Regions from separate parts of the Mucilaginibacter sediminis genome, predicted to be linked through region 1. Evidence: riboswitches for the same ligand, from Rfam matches in the RefSeq annotation. Region 1 holds a riboswitch; each other region holds the start of a gene.
What was found. Region 1 has a riboswitch for S-adenosylmethionine ahead of ACFGVS_RS04370 (O-acetylhomoserine aminocarboxypropyltransferase/cysteine synthase family protein). Riboswitches for the same ligand answer to the same signal wherever they lie in the genome.

Region 1 (6,773 bases):
TATAAGTACGGTAGGAGAGCAGCGCTATGCTCCTGGCAGCCTTCAAGCCGTTTTGCCCACCTTCGATAGTGTTATTGTTGAAGGTCGTGTCGGCACTTAAAGCCAAACGCTGCGACTCATTAAACGCGATGCCCCATGGCGAATGACGCGCGTTGGTGGCTATCAAAATAAGGTTTTTGATACGGTTTGGTTCAATAATACCCCACTCAATGGCCTGCTGGCCGCCCAATGAGCCACCAATGAGGATATGAATATTGCCGATGCCCAAATGGCTGGCTAATAACTGGTGTGCTTTTACTATATCTCTGATAGTAAACTGCGGGAATGTTAAAAAATACGGCAAACCAGTTGCCGGATTCGTGCTTAAAGGGTTGGTTGTACCGTATGGCGAACCCAAAATATTGGCACAAACTATAAAATGTTCTTCCGGGTTGAATTTATTTCCAGTGCCCACAAAACCTTTCCACCAATCAAAAACATCGGCATTAGCTGTCAGGGCGTGGCATACCCATACCACATTGTCCCGCTCCTTGTTTAAGCGGCCATACGTATGAAAGCCTATCTCCAGTTGCTGTAGTTGTTCGCCCGATTCCAGCTCAAAAGTTTGTGTGTACTTAAATATTTCTGTATTCATTCTTCTATCATGGTTGATAGTGGTGAGTGGGCAGTAGTGAGTGGTGAATTTTTTATTCACTCACCATTCACCACTCACTACTCACCACTACGCTAATTCGGCTTGCGCCTCTTTTATTTTGGCAAATGCCTGTTCAAAATCTGCTTTTATATCGTCAATATGCTCAATACCAACCGCTACCCTTAACGATGTTGGAGTAACGCCTGCCGAAAGCTGTTCTTCATCTGATAGCTGCTGATGTGTTGTTGCCGATGGCTGAATGATCAATGTTTTAGCATCGCCCACATTGGCCAGGTGGCTTACCAGCTTCAGGTTATCAATTAATTTACCCGCTGCTTCTTTATCGCCATCAATCTCGAAAGACAACACCGCTCCGAAACCATTTTTCAGGTATTTTTTTGCTAATTCGTGGTACGGGGATGATGCTAATCCCGGATAGTTTACTGATGCTACCTGCGGATGCTGATCAAGCCATTTGGCCAGTTCCAATGTATTATCCACATGGCGTTGCACCCGCAATGATAGTGTTTCCAATCCCTGGATGTTGAGCCATGAGTTAAACGGCGATTGCGAAGGGCCAAAATCGCGCAAGCCTTCTACACGTGCACGAATAATAAACTGAATGTTGCCAAACGGACCGCCAATGCCAAACACATCTGCAAAAACCAACCCGTGGTAACCTTCGGATGGCTCGGTAAACTGCGGAAACTTTCCGTTGCCCCAGTTATAAGTGCCGCCATCAATAATAACACCGCCAATGCTGGTACCATGGCCGCCAATCCATTTGGTGGTTGATTGTACTACTACGCTTGCGCCATGCTCCAACGGACGGAATAAATAGCCGCCTGCTCCAAAAGTATTATCTACAATAAGCGGCAAGTCGTATTTTTTTGCCAGCGCGCCAACTTTATCAAAATCGGCAATTGTAAAACCAGGGTTACCTATAGTTTCCAGGTAAATGGCTTTGGTTTTATCATCTATTAAAGCTTCAAGGCTTTCGGCGGTATCGTCTTTGGCAAAACGCACATCAATGCCCAAACGTTTAAAGGCTACTTTAAACTGGTTGTAAGTGCCGCCATATAAGAATGGCGAGCTCACAAAATTATCGCCAACCTGTAATATATTATTTAACGCTATAAACTGGGAAGCCTGGCCCGATGCAGTGGCCAAAGCCGCAACACCACCTTCTAAAGCGGCAATGCGTTTTTCAAACACATCCGTAGTGGGGTTCATTAAGCGGGTATAAATATTGCCAAACTCTTTTAGTGCAAACAGGTTGGCACCATGCTCGGCACTTTTAAATACGTACGAAGTAGTTTGGTAAAGCGGTACCGCGCGTGAGCCTGTAGTAGGATCAACTTCCTGGCCGGCGTGTAATTGTAAGGTTTCGAATTTTAAGGCTGACATAGTTGTAGATTTTGAAAGGTTATAATTAAATTTTGTTGTTTAGATGGATTTTAGCAAGCTGATAAAATGTTTACCAGTTTTACAACACGTATGTTTTCAGGGATTGAAAAAAGGGACGTATTAAACATCAACAGCAGCAACACATACAAATATTGCCGATAGAAGGGCTAATATGTTGCATGTTACCGTTTTGGGTATTAAAAATGTTGCTTTTAGTAATTGTATTAAAACTTTTCATGGCTATAAATTTATATCCCCCGGTGTTATTTGCCGGGACAGGAATTGGCACCTTCTCCAAAATTGAAGGGTTGCCAGCGGGTCAGTGAGCCTGATCTCTCGCCGCTTCTTTATAAATCAATACCCGAACTATGCGGAGAATTGATTGACTATGGTATTGCTACCAAATAATGCTTCAAAGATAAGCGGATATTTATTTAAATACCAAATTTTATTTTTATTAAAAGGTGAAAGGGTAGATGTTACTTACCCTTTCGCCTGCTTAAACAACCTGTATATGCAAATGTTTTTTTAAACGGGAGTTTGTCGAATTAAGGAATTATTTAAATTTTCAAAATTCTGGAAATTCAAATAATTCGACAAATTCCGGTTTAGACAGAGGTTCATTCTGTTAATTCTGATTTCAGACAGTTGGGTTTGCTGAATAATCTTTCCAAAGTTCATCCAGCGTTTTGCCGGTTTGCTGTTTCCAGGTATCGTCGGTAAAAGTATGGTCGCGCATTTTGCCATCGAAAGTTTTCACAATTCCAGGCTTGCTTTTTTCCAGCCACGCCAGGAAACGCGCGGTAACGCGGTAACTGTTATCATAATTTTGAGTGGTCTTGTATGCCGGTAACGACCAGTTTGCTGCCGGATTATTAACGCCAAATTTAAACCGGGCATAATCGGCAATACCTTCTGTTAACCAGCCCGGGCCGGTGCTTTGGCCATAATCCTGTACAATGTGCATTACTTCGTGAGTTACTACATCAATGTCTTCCGGGCGTTGGTGCATCCAGCGCGAACTTATGGTAACAATGCCGTTTGCAGTTTCGGCAACGCCTTTGTAGCTGGTATCTATAATCATGGTAACTGCTTTCAGTGTTTTTTTGTTGTAGGCATTTGCCAGCTCAGGATATACTTTATAAAACGTGTTTATCAGTTTGGTTTTCAATGCGGTATCAAGCGTATTATCATAGTTGATAAAGGTAAGCTTGTAACCGTTTTTGTTGTAGTTACTGGTTTGCTGGGCATAGGAAGTGCCTGCCATCAGCATTAAAAACAGGATAGATAAGATTGATGTTTTTTTCATTGTTTTGGATAAATAGATTGAATTTCAAAACTACAATTTTAATTTAAACCCGAATATTAATACCATTCGTTTATCAGTATCGTTACATAAAAAGTTATTAATTTTGCCCGCATAACATTCATGGGAATTATCCCGACATCTATGACCGATAGCAACAATTTATACCAGTTGGCAGTTACATTATTGCAGCAGCTGATATCTATACCATCATTCAGTAAAGAAGAAGACCGCACCGCAGATCTGATTAACGAGTTTTTACAACAACACGGTGTAACCACCCATCGCAAGCTTAACAATATCTGGGCCTGGAACAGGCATTTTGATCCGGCAAAGCCAACAATACTGCTCAACTCACATCACGATACCGTGAAACCTAACTCTGGTTACACACGCGACCCATATGATGCCAGGATTGAAGATGGTAAGCTATTTGGCCTGGGCAGCAATGATGCCGGCGGGTGCCTGGTATCGTTGATAGTGGTATTTCTTTATTTTCATGACAGGGAAAACCTGAAATATAATTTTTGCCTGGCGACCACTGCCGAAGAGGAGATCTCTGGCGTAAACGGACTTGAATTGATTATCCCCGAACTGGGTAAGCTTGATTTCGGAATAGTAGGCGAGCCTACACTAATGCAGCTGGCCATTGCCGAACGTGGTTTAATGGTGCTGGATTGTACCGCTCATGGCCGAGCCGGCCATGCAGCCCGCGAAGAAGGTGATAACGCTATCTATAAAGCGCTAACAGATATTGAGTGGTTCCGCAGCTTTAAGTTCCCTAAAGAATCGGAAGTTTTTGGGCCGATCAAAATGTCGGTTACTATTATCAACGCAGGTTCGCAGCATAATGTGGTGCCGGCAAGTTGTGTGTTTACTGTTGATGTTCGGGTTACCGATGCCTACCGAAATGAGGAGGTTCTGGAAATCATCCGCCAGCATGTAAGCTGCGATGTAAAGCCAAGATCTATCCGCTTAAAACCATCATCAATTCCCAAAGAGCATGCTATTGTGCAGGCAGGTTTAGCTTTGGGCCGTACAACTTATGGCTCTCCAACTACTTCAGATCAGTCGTTGCTGGATATCCCATCCGTCAAAGTTGGCCCTGGCGATTCGGCAAGGTCACACACCGCTGATGAGTTTGTATATATAGATGAGATAAAGGAGGGGATTGAATTGTATATCAAAATGTTAAAGAGCATTAATTAACCCCTAAGCCCCTTAACCCCCTGAAGGGGGAACTTTTTGAATTACTAATTTGAATTTTCAACTATGGTTCCCCCTTTAGGGGGTTAGGGGGCTTAATCGGTTAGGGAGCTTCCGGCCAACGCAATAGCGACACCCAAAAGCACAGCCCCCATTTTTCGTAAATTGAATTTATGATCGGCACTTGATTCAAATAAAATTGTGGTGGATATGTGCAGGAATATACCAATAACCATACCCATTATCCGGTTAAAGTAATGCTGCAGGTTACCAATGTTGCCGGTGCTTAATGTATTGCTAAAAAAGTATCCGGCCGGCGCCATTACGGCAAATAACAAAATGAAAAACACGGTTTTATTACGGCCTTGCTTGTTGGTAAGCAGCACGGTGCCTAAAGCAAATGCGGCCGGTATATGGTGCAATGCTATGCCATAAACCAACTGATCCTGGTTACCTTGCGCCAATGGCATGCCCTCTAAAAAAGCGTGCAGGCAAAGGCTTACCATAATACCTACCGGAAAAACCACCAGGTCGTGCTGGTGTTTGTGCATGTGGCCATGCTCAATGCCGTCAGAAAATAGCTCTAAAACAATCTGGAAAAGAAACCCGATCAGGATAAATACGCCCACATAATTATCATTGCCGTGGTAAGCATCAGGTATTAAATGCAAAACGGTTATGCCAAACAGGTATGCCCCGCTGAAAGACAACACAAGCTTGAGCATTTTATGATTATCGCCCCTGAATAAAAAAACAGATAAACCACCAAATGAGGCGCTTAAAAACAATAGTAAAACTTTCCAGATCTCCATTAAAAGGCAGGTTGTATTCTTTTAAAAATAAAGGCAAACAGCATCCCTACAAGCGAGCCATAAATAGCCCCGCAAATTACATCAACAGGAAAATGCACTCCCACATACACCTGGGCAAATGACACCAGCGCGGCCCAAAAAATTGCAGCAAACCATACCCAGCGCCATTTTTTGCCAAAAACAAGGCATAAAAATATAGCCATGGCAAAATGATCTGTTGCATGGGTTGACGGGAAGCTGTAACCCGTACCGCATGGAATGCGGTTAATATCGGTTAAACCAACTACCGGATCGCGGCAGGGGCGAAGCCTTTGTACCTGGTGCTTGATGAGCGTAGCGCTCGTAAAATCGGCAAAGCCAGCAGTTGTTGCTAACAGGACGATGATTATAGCGCCCACTTTTTTATATCGCCATAAAGAAAAAACAATAATGAAAATATACAGCGGAATCCAGAATTTAGGATTACGAAACCAGGGCATAACCAGATCAAAGAACGGATTAGTCAGGTCGTGGTTGATGAAATAAAATAAATGCCGGTCGAGTTGTAAGATGTAATCAGGCATTGATGAATTTTATAGTAAAGCCCCAAAGTTATCAAATACTTTAAACAAGTTTTATAGCAGGCGGCTAATTACAGATAAAAGACTCATGTTTTACCAGCTATATACAGATAAAAGCTAAACGGCGTTACCTATGGTAAAAGAAGCAAATAGTTATAAAATAGTTTTTTGAAGTTGTTTGAGGCCTTTTTTACTGAGCAAACGTTTGCAGAAAAATATAAATTGTACAAGCCTGTCGTTTAAATATTTTACTTTTGTCCAACAAAAACAAATACAATTTTGACACTTATAAAATCAATTTCGGGGATACGCGGTACCATTGGTGGTGCCGCCGGCGATGGTTTAACACCGCTGGATATTGTAAAATTTACGTCGGCTTATGGCTCCTGGGCAGTAGAAAAATCGGGAATCAAAAAAATTGTGATAGGCCGCGATGCCCGCATATCGGGCGCCATGGTTAATAACCTGGTAATAGGTACCTTACAAGGCCTTGGCATAGATGTAATTGACCTTGGCCTTTCAACCACGCCAACTGTTGAAGTTGCAGTTACAGGCGAGCAGGCAGCAGGCGGCATTATTTTAACCGCAAGCCACAACCCTAAACAATGGAACGCGCTTAAACTGCTTAATGCCGATGGTGAATTTATAAGCGATGCGGATGGTAAAGAAGTGCTGGAAATTGCCGAAAACAGCGATTTTACGTACGCTGATGTGAACGATCTTGGTAAAGTTACGATGGACGATAGCTGGCTTCAAAAACATATAGACCTTGTACTGGCTTTGCCACTGGTTGATGTGGAAGCTATAAAGAAGGCCGATTTTAATATTGTAATTGATTGTGTAAATTC
Region 2 (6,773 bases), 3.2 Mb from region 1:
ACCAATAACAGATTTGATGTGGCTGAAAAAATCCATAGATAGCAATGTGGATGGTAATAGTTAAATGTAGATATTTGAGAGATGGATTTAAAGCAAAAATTTTAATTGTGATGCGGCATTGCCATGAATTAGGATATTAAAGACAAATTGTTTAGCCAATTGGTGATTGGAATTATTTTTGGAAAATACCATAGATAAGACAGTAAACGCCATTTAATACAAAACGCTATGTTATGACGAAAACCATGATGCTGGGCTTATTATTTTTTGCATGTGCAATAGGGCTTACAAGTTGTAATTCTGAAGTACATAACGCTTCCGCAAGGCTGCCACGAAATTTAAGTGAAGCGTTACTATACCTTAAGCAAGACTGGCCAGCAAGTGACCTGGAACGTTTTAAAAAACAGCCAGAGCGTGATGCAGTAACTGATTCACATTTTGGGAAAGGTTTATGGATCAGGAACCACTGGATTAGAGGAGGACGGGACACAGCATTAGTGAAATACTTCGTCTCAATTGGAGTACATAGCGCCGATGACATGTCGTCTATAATTTTAACCTCGCTGCACAGGAGCCTTAATAAAAAGGATATTGACCTGAACGGACAAGTTGAGGAAGATAAAGCGTATTGGAAGCTTGTAATTGATTGCGCTGAAGAAGAAAGAAAAGAAGCAGTTGCATTCTATAGCAAATCAAAGGTCGGTGATTTAGTTAAGATCTATATGCCTGTCGACACCAGCTACAATAATATGAACGCTGTTCAATACCAATGCCCCAATAATGAATGGACATTTAACGCTCAAAAAGATTTATTCCTAAAAGGAAAGATCACTGAAAAATACTTCATAAATAGTCCGGAAAATGTGTTCGTCAAGGTTCAAATAATAAGTATGAGCCAAAGGGGCATCAAGATATTTTCGGAAGAGGCAAACGTTGGAAAGATATTGAATTTTGGCCTTGCCGGGTTGAGAATAAAATAGGCCATTGTTCATCCTTTTAAATAAAGCATGAACAACAACGTTTCAATCCTACAGCCCCCTAAAAAATCGCCTCCGCTATCCTCTTAGTCGGGCCTGCGTTGCTCATGGTGTAAAAATGCAGCACAGGCACACCAAAAGCCATTAACTCGCGGCATTGTTTTATCATCCATTCCACACCGATATCCCGCACATCTTTTTCTGATTTGCAGCCGTTAACCGCGTCGCATAAATCTTCGGGCATATCAATATGGAAGGTTTTTGCTAAACCGATTAACTGTTTTGAATTGGTAACAGGTTTTAAGCCCGGTATAATAGGAACATTGATTCCATTGGCCCGGCAATTATTTACAAAATCAAAATATTTATGATTGTCAAAAAACATTTGTGTAACGATGAAATTCGCGCCCATATCTACCTTTTGTTTCAGGTATTTAAAGTCGGTTTTAAGGTTTGGTGCTTCAAAATGCTTTTCGGGATAGCCGGCAATGCCGATACAGAAATCGGTTTTCAGGCTATCGTCGTTATGCTCATGCAGGTAAATGCCGTTGTTCATATTTACCACTTGCTGCAGTAAATCAGTAGCATAGTTATGGCCGTTAGGCGTTGGCACAAATGAAGCATCACCCCGGCGTGCATCGCCACGCAAAACCAATACATTCTCGATACCTAAAAATTGCAGATCGACCAAGCCATTCTCTGTCTCATCCTTGGTAAAACCACCGCACAACAAATGCGGAACGGTATCTACCTTGTACTTATTCATGATAGCCGCGCAGATGGCGATAGTGCCCGGGCGTTTGCGATAGCTCAGCTTCTCTAATAAGCCGTTATCATGTTGCTTGTAGATAAAATCCTCGCGCAACGATGTAACATCAATAAACGGTGGTTTAAACTCCATCAGCGGGTCAATAGCATCGTAAATACCTTGAATGCTCTGCCCTTTTAAAGGAGGAATAAGTTCAAAAGAAAAAAGTGTTTTGCCTTTTGCATTAGCAATATGTTCCGTTATTTTCATTGTTTGTTCTGGTACGAGTTTCTTATTATATCCGTCATTGCGAGGTACGAAGCAATCCCCGATTTGCAAATCCGCCCTGTATAGTTGGGGATTGCTTCGTACCTCGCAATGACGGTTTGTTTGTTACTATCAATAATTAATGTTTGGACCTAACCAGCGTTCAACCTCTTCTAAAGGAAGTTTTTTTCGCAAAGCATAATCCTCCACCTGGTCCTTACTTATCTTACCAAGTCCAAAATACCTGGCCTGAGGATGCGCGAAATAGAACCCACTGACCGATGCCGCCGGTGTCATCGCTAAACTCTCCGTCAGGTGCATTTTGGCGTTATCTTCTGCTTTTAGCAACTCAAACAGGGTTGTTTTTTCCGTATGGTCCGGGCAGGCAGGATAGCCTGGAGCCGGGCGGATGCCTTGATATTCCTCTTTGATTAAATCGTCGGTGCTTAGTTGTTCGCCCTTGCTGTAGCCCCAGTATTCTTTACGTACCAGTTCGTGCATTTTTTCGGCAAAGGCCTCGGCAAGGCGGTCGGCAAGGGCTTTGGCCATAATGCTGTTGTAATCGTCATGGTCGGCCTCAAATTCGGCAACCAGTTCATCGCAGCCTATGCCCGTGGTTACAGCAAAGCCGCCAAAGTAATCGGGCACGCCGCTTTCTTTTGGTGCGATAAAATCTGATAGTGCATAATACGGGTCGCCCTTAACCTTTTCGGCCTGTTGGCGCAGGGTGTGAATGCGGGTTAATAAAGTTGTGCGGCTCTCATCAGTGTACAATTCAATGTCGTCCCCAACACTATTGGCCGGCCAAAACCCGATAACGCCATTGGCGTGCAGCAATTTTTCTTTTACTATTTTGTTTAACAATACCTGTGCATCGTCAAAAAGCTTTTTGGCTTCATCACCCACAAATTTATCGGCAAATATCTTAGGATAGCTGCCGCGCAATTCCCAGGTGTGAAAAAAGGGTGTCCAGTCGATATATGGAACTAATTCTTCCAGTGGATATGATTCAAATACTTTGGTACCGGTAAACGTTGGCTTTGGTGCTACATCACCATCCAAACTGATCTGGAAGCGGGCCTGCCTTGCCTGGTCGATGGTAACAAAACGCTTGTCCGATTTTTTATTCAAATGCGCTTCGCGCGATTTGGCATACTCTTCCTTGATCCCTTGAATATAGGCATCACGGCCGTCGCGGTTCATCAGGCTGCTGCATACAGTAACACTGCGCGATGCATCCAACACGTGGATTGCGGCGCCCGAGTAATGCGGATCAACCTTAACAGCCGCGTGAATACGCGAGGTAGTAGCCCCGCCAATAATCAGCGGAATTGTAAAACCTTCGCGCTCCATTTCTTTAGCAAAATGGACCATCTCATCCAGCGACGGCGTAATCAAACCACTAAGGCCGATAATATCAACATTTTGTTTTTTAGCTTCTTCAATAATGCGCTGTGCCGGTACCATTACGCCCAGGTCAATAACCTCGAAATTATTACAGGCCAATACTACACCTACAATGTTTTTACCAATGTCGTGCACATCGCCTTTTACGGTAGCCATCAATATTTTACCGGCATTGGCACGGCTGCCGCTACTATCTTCACCGGCATCAATAACCCGTTGTTTTTCAAGTTCGATAAATGGCAGCAGGTATGCCACCGCCTTTTTCATAACGCGGGCTGATTTTACTACCTGTGGCAAAAACATTTTGCCTGCGCCAAATAAGTCGCCCACTATGTTCATTCCGTCCATCAGGGGGCCTTCTATAACCTCCAGTGGTTTGCTGTAAGTTTGGCGGGCTTCTTCCACATCGTCATCCAGGTATTCAATAATACCTTTTACCAAGGCATGCGATAGTCTTTCCTGTACAGTTCCTTTGCGCCATTCTTCATCGCGCACTACCTCTTTGCCTTTACTTTTTATGGTATCGGCATATTCAACAAGGCGTTCAGTAGCATCGTCGCGGCGGTTAAGCAGTACGTCTTCTACCAGTTCAAGCAGAGTTTTATCTATTTCCTGGTAAACTTCCAGCATGCCTGCATTCACGATACCCATATCCATACCGGCGCCAATGGCGTGGTACAAAAATGCGGAGTGCATGGCTTCACGCACTACATTATTCCCCCTGAACGAGAAGGAGATATTACTTACCCCGCCGCTCACTTTGGCATGCGGCAGGTTTTGTTTTATCCAGCGGGTGGCTTCAATAAAATCAACCGCGTAATTGTTATGTTCCTCCAAACCGGTTGCAACGGTTAGGATGTTGGGGTCGAAAATGATATCCTGCGGAGGGAAACCAACCACGTTAACCAGGATATCATATGATCTTTTACATATCTCGATACGGCGTTGTAACGAATCGGCCTGGCCGGTTTCGTCGAATGCCATTACAACTGTGGCGGCGCCATAGCTGAGGATTTTGCGGGCCTGCTCTATAAATTTTTCTTCGCCCTCTTTAAGCGAGATGGAGTTTACGATACCCTTACCCTGGATGCATTTTAAACCAGCCTCAATAACCGTCCACTTTGATGAATCGATCATGATGGGCAGTTTGGCAATATCCGGCTCGGATGCTACCAGGTTCAGGAATTTCACCATTACCGCTTCCGAATCGATCATGCCCTCGTCCATGTTGATGTCGATCACCTGGGCACCGCCTTCTACCTGTTGCAGGGCAACAGCTAAAGCAGCTTCATAATCTTCGGCCAAAATAAGTTTTGAGAACTTTGGCGAACCGGTGATATTGGTACGCTCGCCCACGTTTACAAAAATGCTATCGGGCTTTATGGTAACCGCTTCCAGGCCGCTCAGGCGCAGGTCGGGTTCAATTTGGGGGATAAGTCTTGGGGGGTATTTGGCTGCCTTTTCGGCAATGCATTTGATATGCTCGGGCGTAGTACCACAACAACCACCAACGATATTAACCAACCCGGCTTTAATAAAATCATCAACCTGGTGTGCGGTTTCATGCGCGGTTTCGTCGTACTGGCCAAACTCGTTGGGTAACCCTGCGTTAGGATATGCCGATATAAATACATCAGCCTTTTCAGAAAGTTCGGCCAAATGCGGCCTCATTTCTTTGGCACCCAAAGCGCAGTTTAAACCTACCGATAACAGGTTGGCATGGCGGATAGAATTCCAAAAGGCCTCTACCGTTTGCCCTGATAGGGTACGGCCAGAGGCATCTGTAATAGTGCCCGAGATCATGATAGGCAAATGCTTGCCCGACTCGTGGGCGTATTTATTGATAGCGAACAAGGCCGCCTTGGCGTTCAGGGTATCAAATATAGTTTCAACTAATAATAAATCCGATCCGCCATCAACCAAACCCCGTACCTGGTCATAATAAGCATTGGCCAAATCATCAAAGGTAACGGCACGGTAACCGGGGTCGTTAACATCTGGCGATAAGGACGCTGTACGGTTGGTTGGCCCGATAGCACCTGCTACAAAACGCGGCTTTGATGGATTTTTTTGGTTGTATTCGTCGGCCACTTCGCGGGCAATACGCGCGCCTTCATAACTTAATTCGTAGGCCAACTCTTCCAGCTTGTAATCGGCCAACGAAATAATTTGTGTACTAAAGGTATTGGTCTCGATAATATCGGCACCGGCATCCAGGTACTCGGCATGAATAGCTTTGATGATATCCGGGCGTGTAATATTTAAAAGGTCATTATTCCCCTGCAGGTCACTATGGTGATTCTTAAACCTTTCCCCACGAAAATCCTTTTCGGTAAGCTGGTACCGCTGTATCATGGTACCCATTGCCCCGTCAATTACAAGGATGCGTTTTTCTAATTCTTTTCTAATGTCCATTGTTGTCAGTTGGCAGTAGCCAGTTTGCAGCAGGCAGATGAAAATTACAAATTGTGGTGATTGTTCAAATCAAGAACGAAACACTGCAAAATGCAAACTCAAAACTGCCAACTATAAAAAAAGCTTACATCGAAAAGTCGGGTGTTCAATTGACTTTCGCTTATCTTTCCAGGGGCTGTTTAGCCGGCCGGGTAGAATGTAGCACCTTGTGAAGCACAGGTTGCTAAGACATCGCAGGGTCTAATCCCTCCGTCTTTCTCCATAAGCACTGCAAAGGTGCATAATAAAGCGGTAAAATGCAATAGTTTATATGGCCGGCTATGTGTACGCTAAGTAAATTTATGTGCATAAAAAAAGCTGCCTTTGCGGGGCAGCTTCTAAATAATAAATATTGGTTGCTTATTATCTTCTTCTGCCAAATAAACGCAGGATCATCAGGAAAAGGTTGATGAAATCAAGATACAAGGTTAAGCCGCCCAATAGCGCCATTTTTCCTGCAGAAGCATCGCCATATTCAAGGCCGGCACCAATGCGTTTCAGTTTTTGAACATCATAGGCCGTTAAGCCAACAAATACCGCAATGCCTATATAGCTAATAATGTATTCCAATTGGGTGCTGCCTATAAACATGTTAAGCAACGATGCTATAATTATACCTATCAGCCCCATTATCATCAGTGAGCCAAATTTTGTTAAATCGGTATTTGTAGTATAACCGGCAATTGCCATTATACCAAAAACAAGTGATGCTGTAACAAACACTCCAATTACAGAGCTGGTGGTGTAAATAATGAGAATGTAGCTTAAGCTAACGCCCATTACTGCAGAGAAAGCTACAAATAGCAAGGCCGCAACAGCATATGAAAGGCGCTGAAAGCCAAAAGAAATGATTAAAACAAATGCCAGCGGAGCAAACATTACTAATGTGCCTAAACCTGTATTACGGCCGGTTTCCGGGT
Region 3 (6,773 bases), 2.7 Mb from region 1:
AGGGATATTGCCGTATGCCTCGGTAAGCAAAGTAAATACCCATGAACGCAATACCAGCGCTACACCTTTGTAGTTGGTATTTCCCTGCGCGTCGCCCAGTTTAATGATCTGGTTAAGGTTAACTATACTTTTTGAATAACCTACCGTCCACAGCTCCTGGAAAGCGCTGTTGCTGTATATATACCTGTCGGGATCGGTATATTGAATTTTGGCCCAGTATTGTACAAACAGCAGGCTGGCGTCCATGTTATTGGCTGTGCCCCAATAGGTATCGGCAGTAACCTTGCTTGCTGCCGTGAGCAGGTAATCGGGCTGTGCCGTTTGCGAGTTGTTAGGGTTCTGGTTGATTTTTACCAAGTCTTTTTTGCACGATGCTGCCGATAACAACAGCGCGCCTGATAATATGAGGGTTATATATTTAAGTTTCATGGTTATTAAAATTTAAGGTTGATGTTAAAGCCTATGTTGCGTACGGTTGGCAGGGTAAGGTCTTCCAGGCCCTGGCCATTGCCGTTGTTAAAGGCAGTTTCAGGATCGATGTTTGGCGCGTTTTTGTGGATTATCCACAAGTTGCGGCCAACCACAGATAAGGTTGCCGATTGCAGGCCAACGCTTTTTACCCAGTTTGAAGGGAAAGTGTAACCCAGTTTAACCTCGCGCAGTTTAATGTACGATGCATCGTAAACAAAAGCTTCATCAACATTGGTAAACCCTTTGTAATATGATTGGGCAGGTAGTATGGTAGTATTGGCAGTACCATCGGCTTTTACGCCTTTAAATATCATACCATCGTTGTACACGGTTACACCTGCGGGCGCGCTGCCGCTTACCTGTACCGCACCTGCTGATGCATTATTGCCCGGATAATAATAGCTGATACCGCCATTTGCCGCCCCGCGCCCCGGCAGGGTTGAGGCCAACACGCCGGTATAGGTACCTGTGCGGTTGGTGTTTGAATAGATAGACCCGCCAAACCTGGCATCAACAAGGAAACCAAGGTTTATGCGTTTGTAGGTAAAGCTGTTATTGATGCTGCCCAGCCAGTTAGGTGTAAATTTGCCCAGGTATTGTTTGGTTGGATTGATAACCGGGGTACCATTGGCGCCTATTACAATTTGCCCGGATGCATCGCGGGTGTAGGCGTTGCCATATAGGGTGCCATAAGGCTGGCCAAGGGCTGCCAATACCTGTACGGTACGGTCGCTTCCTAAAATGATGCTTTGCAGGCGGCCTTCATCATCCAGCTTAACTACTTTACTGCGGTTAAGTGAGTAGTTGGTGGTAATATTCCACGTAAATTCTTTTGATTTGACGGGCGTTAATCCCAATTGTACCTCGATGCCCTTATTGTTGATGCTGCCGCCATTGATCAGTTTTTGGCTGTATCCGGTTGATGGGCTTACATCAACGGTAACAATCTGGTTTATACTATTGGTATTGTAGGCGCTTACGTCCAGGTGAACCCTGTCCTGGAAAAAGCCCAGCTCAAAACCGGCCTCGGCCGATGTGGTGGTTTCCGGTTTCAGCTTGCTGTTTAAATCAACAGTGCCCAGGCTTTGCTGCGGGTTTGAACCAAAAGGAGCGGTGAAATTGTAGTAATTGATGAGTTGGTAAGGGGTTGTTGCCTTACCCACTTTCGACCATCCCCCGCGTAATTTGGCGTAGGTTAAAATGTCGCTTTTAATATCAAGCGCCTCTGATAGTATCAAACTGCCGTTAACCGAAGGGTAAAAGTAGGATAGGTTGGCCGCAGGCAGGGTCGACGACCAATCGTTACGGCCGGTAAGGTTAATAAAGGCGTAGTTTTTAAAACCTATTTGTGCCGATGCAAAGTAGCTGTAAGTTTTAAGCTTGCCATAGTAATTGGATGATACCAGCGGATCGCGCGAGTTACTTAATGTGTACAAGCCCGCTACCGCCAGTTTAGGTGCCACCTGGTCGTTTTGCTCATTTAATATGGTGCTGATGTTGCCACCGCCCAAAACATCTAACGAGAAATCGTTATTCAGCTTTTTAGTGTATTGCAGCCTGGCTTCGGTATTGGTTTCGTTTACCGTGTAAGCGTCTTCTTCGTATGACCCGAATGGGGTGCCGTTGGTTCCGTAAGCTACTTTAATTTTGCGCCTGTCGTTATAATAATCAGTCCCGGTGCGGAAATTGGCCGATAAGCCTTCAATGATCTTATAATTCAGCTCCACACTTCCTATAATGCGGTTTTTGTGTTGCCCTACCGTGTTTTCATAAGCCAGCCAGTAAGGGTTACTATAGTAGCTGTTGTTCCAGTTAAAGGTGTTCCCGTTTGCATCTTTATAATTTTTAAGCTGGCTGATATCAACCTGGCGGCCAAACCATGTAAACTGTAACATGGTGCTGGTTGCACGCCTGCCACCGGCGCCGGGCAGGTTATCGGCGTCGTCTTTAATATAATTGGCAATGGTAGTAACCGTTAATTTAGGGCTAAGCTTGAAGGTGGAGTTTAATAAAAACGAGTTACGGCCCTGCGAGGTGTTAGGAACAATACCCGTTTGGTGCAGGTTATTGTACGACAGGCGGTAGTCGGCCTTATCGCTGCTGCCTGCCAGTGCTACGCCGTTATTTAAGGTAACGCCCGTATTAAAAAAGTTTTTTACATTATCCGGATGGGCTACAAACGGAACAGCCTGGCCGTTGGAGTAAAACTGCGGAATAAGCGATCCATCCAAAGCGGGGCCCCAGCTTTCGTCAACGCCATCGTTAACGCCGCCGCCTTTGCCGTCTACATAGCTAAACTTGCCGTTTGATCCCTGTCCGTATTCGTTCTGGTAATCGGGCAGAATGTTTACGGTAGAGAAGCTGGTGTTGGAGTTGATGGTAACGCCAAGCCCTTTTGTGCCTTTACCTGTTTTGGTTTTAATGAGGATAACACCCGCCGCGGCCCGGTAGCCGTAAAGTGCCGCCGCGTTTGGCCCCTTAAGCACACTTACCGATTCGATATCCTCGGAGTTAAGATCGGCTATGGCGTTGGCAAAATCCCTTGAACCATTGGTGCCTAAAAACTGGCTGTTATCTACAATGACGCCATCAACCACAAATAAAGGTTGATTGTTGTTTCCTATCGAGGTTTCGCCACGGATAATGATGCGCGACGAACCCATATCCCCCTGGCTGTTGGTAACCTGTACACCGGCAATTTTACCTGCCAGCGCATTCACCAGGTTGGTTTCCTTAGCCTCCGAGATATCTTTTGATTTTAAACCCTGAACCGAATAGCCCAAGGTCTTTTTATCTTTTGAGATATTGAGCGCTGTTATCACCACCTCGTTAAGCGAGTTGGGGGCATCCTGCAGCACAATTTGCAGGTTGGTTTCGGCTTGTTTAACCGTAATTTCCTGCGTTGCAAAACCGAGATAGGACACTTTAAGCACATCGTTAATATTGGCGTTCAGGCTGAATTTGCCGTTGGTGTCGGTTTGTGCACCATTGGTGGTGCCTTTAACAGCTACACTTACACCGGGTAGGGGCAAGCCATCGGATTTAGCGGTTACCGTACCGCTTATTTTAACAGATTGCGCTGCAACTGTTTGGATGAGAAAAAAAGGCAACAGGATTGCCAGTAAAAATTTGTAGTTTTTTAACATGATAGTTAATGATTAATAGTTTTTATTGCCAGTACAGCAAAGCCAGCCAACAATATTTTGGGCATAGCAATGCCCGCTGTTGAATTTATAGTACCGGTAAATGATTGTTGATTGTATTGGTTATAAGCAGAGGCGGCCAGCTGCAGCAGGGGACCCAGGGCTAATAACCGTTGCTGTTATTTAACAGCAACAACGCATACCCTGCATATACAGGTAAACAGAAGCGGAGAAGAACGGTACGAATTTACTGGCAGGGAATACGCTTGGAAAAGGTGTTCTTGTTGTTTTCATAACAATTTGATATATAGATAGTAGTTTGGGCAATTTAATATTAAGAGTGTCCTGAACATCGATTGCCGGGTAATTAACATCACAAACAGATTTGATGAACCTAAATCAATTTAGCTTTTAGCATTCTGCTTTAAGCTTTAGTTTACAGATGCAGTTTTATTGTTCACCAATGCATCAACTACTTTTAGCATCGATGCAAACTCCTGGGTATCATAAAGGCGGGTGAGGTATACAATTTTGCCGTCTTTATCAATAACCACGTTGCGGGTTACACCACTTTTTTTGTTGGCAAATCGACCAAAAATATCAGCACCAGGATCAAGCGCCAGCGGGTAGCTGATATTCATTTCCTGCTGAAAATGCTGCACTTTTTCAAGCGGCTCATCCCTGTCGACCCCGATAAGTACCAGGCCTTTGTTTTTATAGGCCTGCCATACATCTTTTTCAAGGTGGGGCATTTCCTGGCGGCATACGCTACACCAGCTGGCGGTAAATTGTAGGATAACTACCTTACCCCGAAGCTGTTTTAATGAAGTTTGGGTGCCATCGGCAAGCACCAGTTTAAAATCGTCGGGAGCCTGATCGCCGGTTTTAACGATATAACCGCGATCAGTTGATACGGGTAGGGGAGCCGGCGTTACGGTTTGCGCCCCGGCCAAATAGCCGCTTATTAATAATGAGCAGGTGATGAGTAGCTGTTTAATTTTCATAACGTAAATTTTTAACTGCATTTAATGCAGGATTAAAAGCGCTGAAACTTAATTAAACAAGAAATTTGGACGATAACGATATGATGAGTGCAGCTATAAAGCTGCCGGTAACGTAACATACATTATCTTTTCCGCGAATTAATAGCGGACAGGAATTAGCACCTTTATAACAATTGGGCTTACAGGTTGCTAAGACATCATAGGGCCTTTCCCTCCGTCTTTCTTGATAATTAAATTAAAGAACTGTTTGATGATGCAAATGTATAATATATATCTACTAAATACATAGACATTATATAATTTAATTGTCATGAAATGGGAAGGGGGGAACGCCGGTTTTGAACGCTAGTCACGACTCACCCCGGCGAGGCTCCGCCATACTTGTTTTTCGCCTCGCCCATATTCCCATCAAATAATTTTTATATATTTATTCCCGAAAATGAATAACCTTGATGCCTTATAAACCCGGATTACATTTATTATCTGAATTCAGTACCGATAAACCTAACCTGTTACAATCAAGTGCGGCCTGCAGGCAGTTGTTTAATCAGCTCATCGATACCTATCAGCTAACCAAAGTTGGCGAAGTTTACCACGATTTTGATGGCGGCGGCTTTACGGCTGTGGTCTGCTTAACCGAATCGCATATGTCTATCCATACCTGGCCAGAGTATGGTATGGCCACTTTTGATGTGTTTTTATCCAACTATCAAAAACAGAACGACGATAAGGCACGCGCTATTTACCAGGGTGTTATCGCTTTTTTTGAAGGCGTGGAAATACAGAAAAACGAAGTAAAAAGGTAATATGGCAGCTACACTAAACCCCAAAGCGTTCCCTTTTTCGAGCGAAATAACCTGCCCCGGTTGCCAGCACAGTATTACTTTGTATGATCAGATAGGCTGTGAGGCTGTAGTTTGCCCGCAATGCCGGTCTTACCTGCTTTTTAATGATGCGGGCAGGCCTTATGTTGAGCAGAAAATTCACGTTTTAAAATTTAAGCCTGTTATGCCGTTAGGCACTACAGGTACATTAAAAGGTGTGGAGTACAAGCTGATTGCCTACCTGGAAAAGAAGGAGGGGGCAACCCGGTATGAGTGGCGCGAATACATGCTATACAATTATGCCAAAGGCTATGCCTTTCTATCGGAGTATGATGGCCACTGGAGCCTGATAGCCGGCGCCAATTTTTACCCCGATTTGGCAAGTGTAAATTGTATTTATGGCAACGAGGCCGAATATGAAGGCAATACCTATCTTAAATATAACGCTTACAGCCCGGTTATAACGGCCATGATAGGTGAGTTCGACTGGGATATATCCGCCGAAAAATTAAGAGCTAAAGAGTTCATAGATCCGCCTTATATGCTCACCAGCGAGGAAAACATCAAAAAGTATGTTACCGATTGGTACCTGGGCGAATACCTGGAAGAGGCGGAAATAGCGGCGGCTTTTAATATACCTGTTGAAAGCCTTCCCGAAAAAATTGGTATTGGTGCAAACCAGCCATCAAAATACAAAGCCAGGTGGCTGGCCGCTTATAAAATAAGCGGCATTGCCGCATTAGCGTTCCTGCTGGTGCAGCTTTCTGTTATTTGGCTTAGGCCCGAAAAGGTATTACTATCTGATACTTATGCATTAGCTATGCCTCCCCATGTGCCGGATACGTCAAAACATGTAAGCACCGCGCTTGATTCTTTAAGAAACCGCACAGCGCCTGCGCCGGCCGATTCCTTAAACTCCTTTGCCCCTGATGCTAATGGCAATTATGAGTTTAAGTCCTTTAAAACCCCCACATTTATCATACCTGATGGACCTGTACCTTTAGAGTTTGAGTTGAACTCGCAGGTTGATAACAACTGGCTGTCGGCAACGGTGGAGCTGGTAAGCGAAAAGGACAACCAAACCTGGAGCATATCAAAGGATATTGAGTATTATCATGGTTATGAGGACGGCGAAAGCTGGTCGGAAGGGTCATATACACAAACTGTGCTTTTGTCAGAAATTCCTGCCGGTAAGTACCACATCAACATTTATCCTTATGCAGGCACAAGGGATGTTTCATCGCTGTTTATTAAGGTTACCGAAAGTGTTACCCTATGGCGCAATGTATTGGTTACGCTGCTGCTGCTTTGCCTTTATCCCTTATACTGCT

Region 2: it holds a riboswitch for S-adenosylmethionine, as region 1 does, so the genes downstream of both, metH (methionine synthase) here and ACFGVS_RS04370 (O-acetylhomoserine aminocarboxypropyltransferase/cysteine synthase family protein) in region 1, are expected to answer to the same signal.
Region 3: it holds a riboswitch for S-adenosylmethionine, as region 1 does, so the genes downstream of both, ACFGVS_RS15380 (peroxiredoxin family protein) here and ACFGVS_RS04370 (O-acetylhomoserine aminocarboxypropyltransferase/cysteine synthase family protein) in region 1, are expected to answer to the same signal.

The regions. Positions count from the first base shown of each region.
Region 1 is NZ_CP170602.1:1,109,929-1,116,701, reverse strand. Features, by position in the region: gene ACFGVS_RS04375 (homoserine O-acetyltransferase family protein) at 1-634, opposite strand, end outside; gene ACFGVS_RS04370 (O-acetylhomoserine aminocarboxypropyltransferase/cysteine synthase family protein) at 722-2,041, opposite strand; SAM riboswitch class I at 2,287-2,397, opposite strand; gene ACFGVS_RS04365 (basic secretory protein-like protein) at 2,682-3,350, opposite strand; gene ACFGVS_RS04360 (M20 family metallo-hydrolase) at 3,471-4,556, shown strand; gene ACFGVS_RS04355 (ZIP family metal transporter) at 4,649-5,365, opposite strand; gene ACFGVS_RS04350 (phosphatase PAP2 family protein) at 5,365-5,928, opposite strand; gene glmM (phosphoglucosamine mutase) at 6,205-6,773, shown strand, end outside.
Region 2 is NZ_CP170602.1:4,340,959-4,347,731, reverse strand. Features, by position in the region: gene ACFGVS_RS17740 (hypothetical protein) at 1-36, opposite strand, end outside; gene ACFGVS_RS17735 (DUF6794 domain-containing protein) at 234-980, shown strand; gene metF (methylenetetrahydrofolate reductase [NAD(P)H]) at 1,039-1,995, opposite strand; gene metH (methionine synthase) at 2,125-5,814, opposite strand; SAM riboswitch class I at 5,972-6,082, opposite strand; gene ACFGVS_RS17720 (Bax inhibitor-1/YccA family protein) at 6,217-6,773, opposite strand, start outside.
Region 3 is NZ_CP170602.1:3,769,785-3,776,557, reverse strand. Features, by position in the region: gene ACFGVS_RS15390 (SusD/RagB family nutrient-binding outer membrane lipoprotein) at 1-429, opposite strand, end outside; gene ACFGVS_RS15385 (SusC/RagA family TonB-linked outer membrane protein) at 435-3,617, opposite strand; gene ACFGVS_RS15380 (peroxiredoxin family protein) at 4,046-4,618, opposite strand; SAM riboswitch class I at 4,738-4,851, opposite strand; gene ACFGVS_RS15375 (S-adenosylmethionine decarboxylase family protein) at 5,071-5,424, shown strand; gene ACFGVS_RS15370 (DUF4178 domain-containing protein) at 5,426-6,773, shown strand, end outside.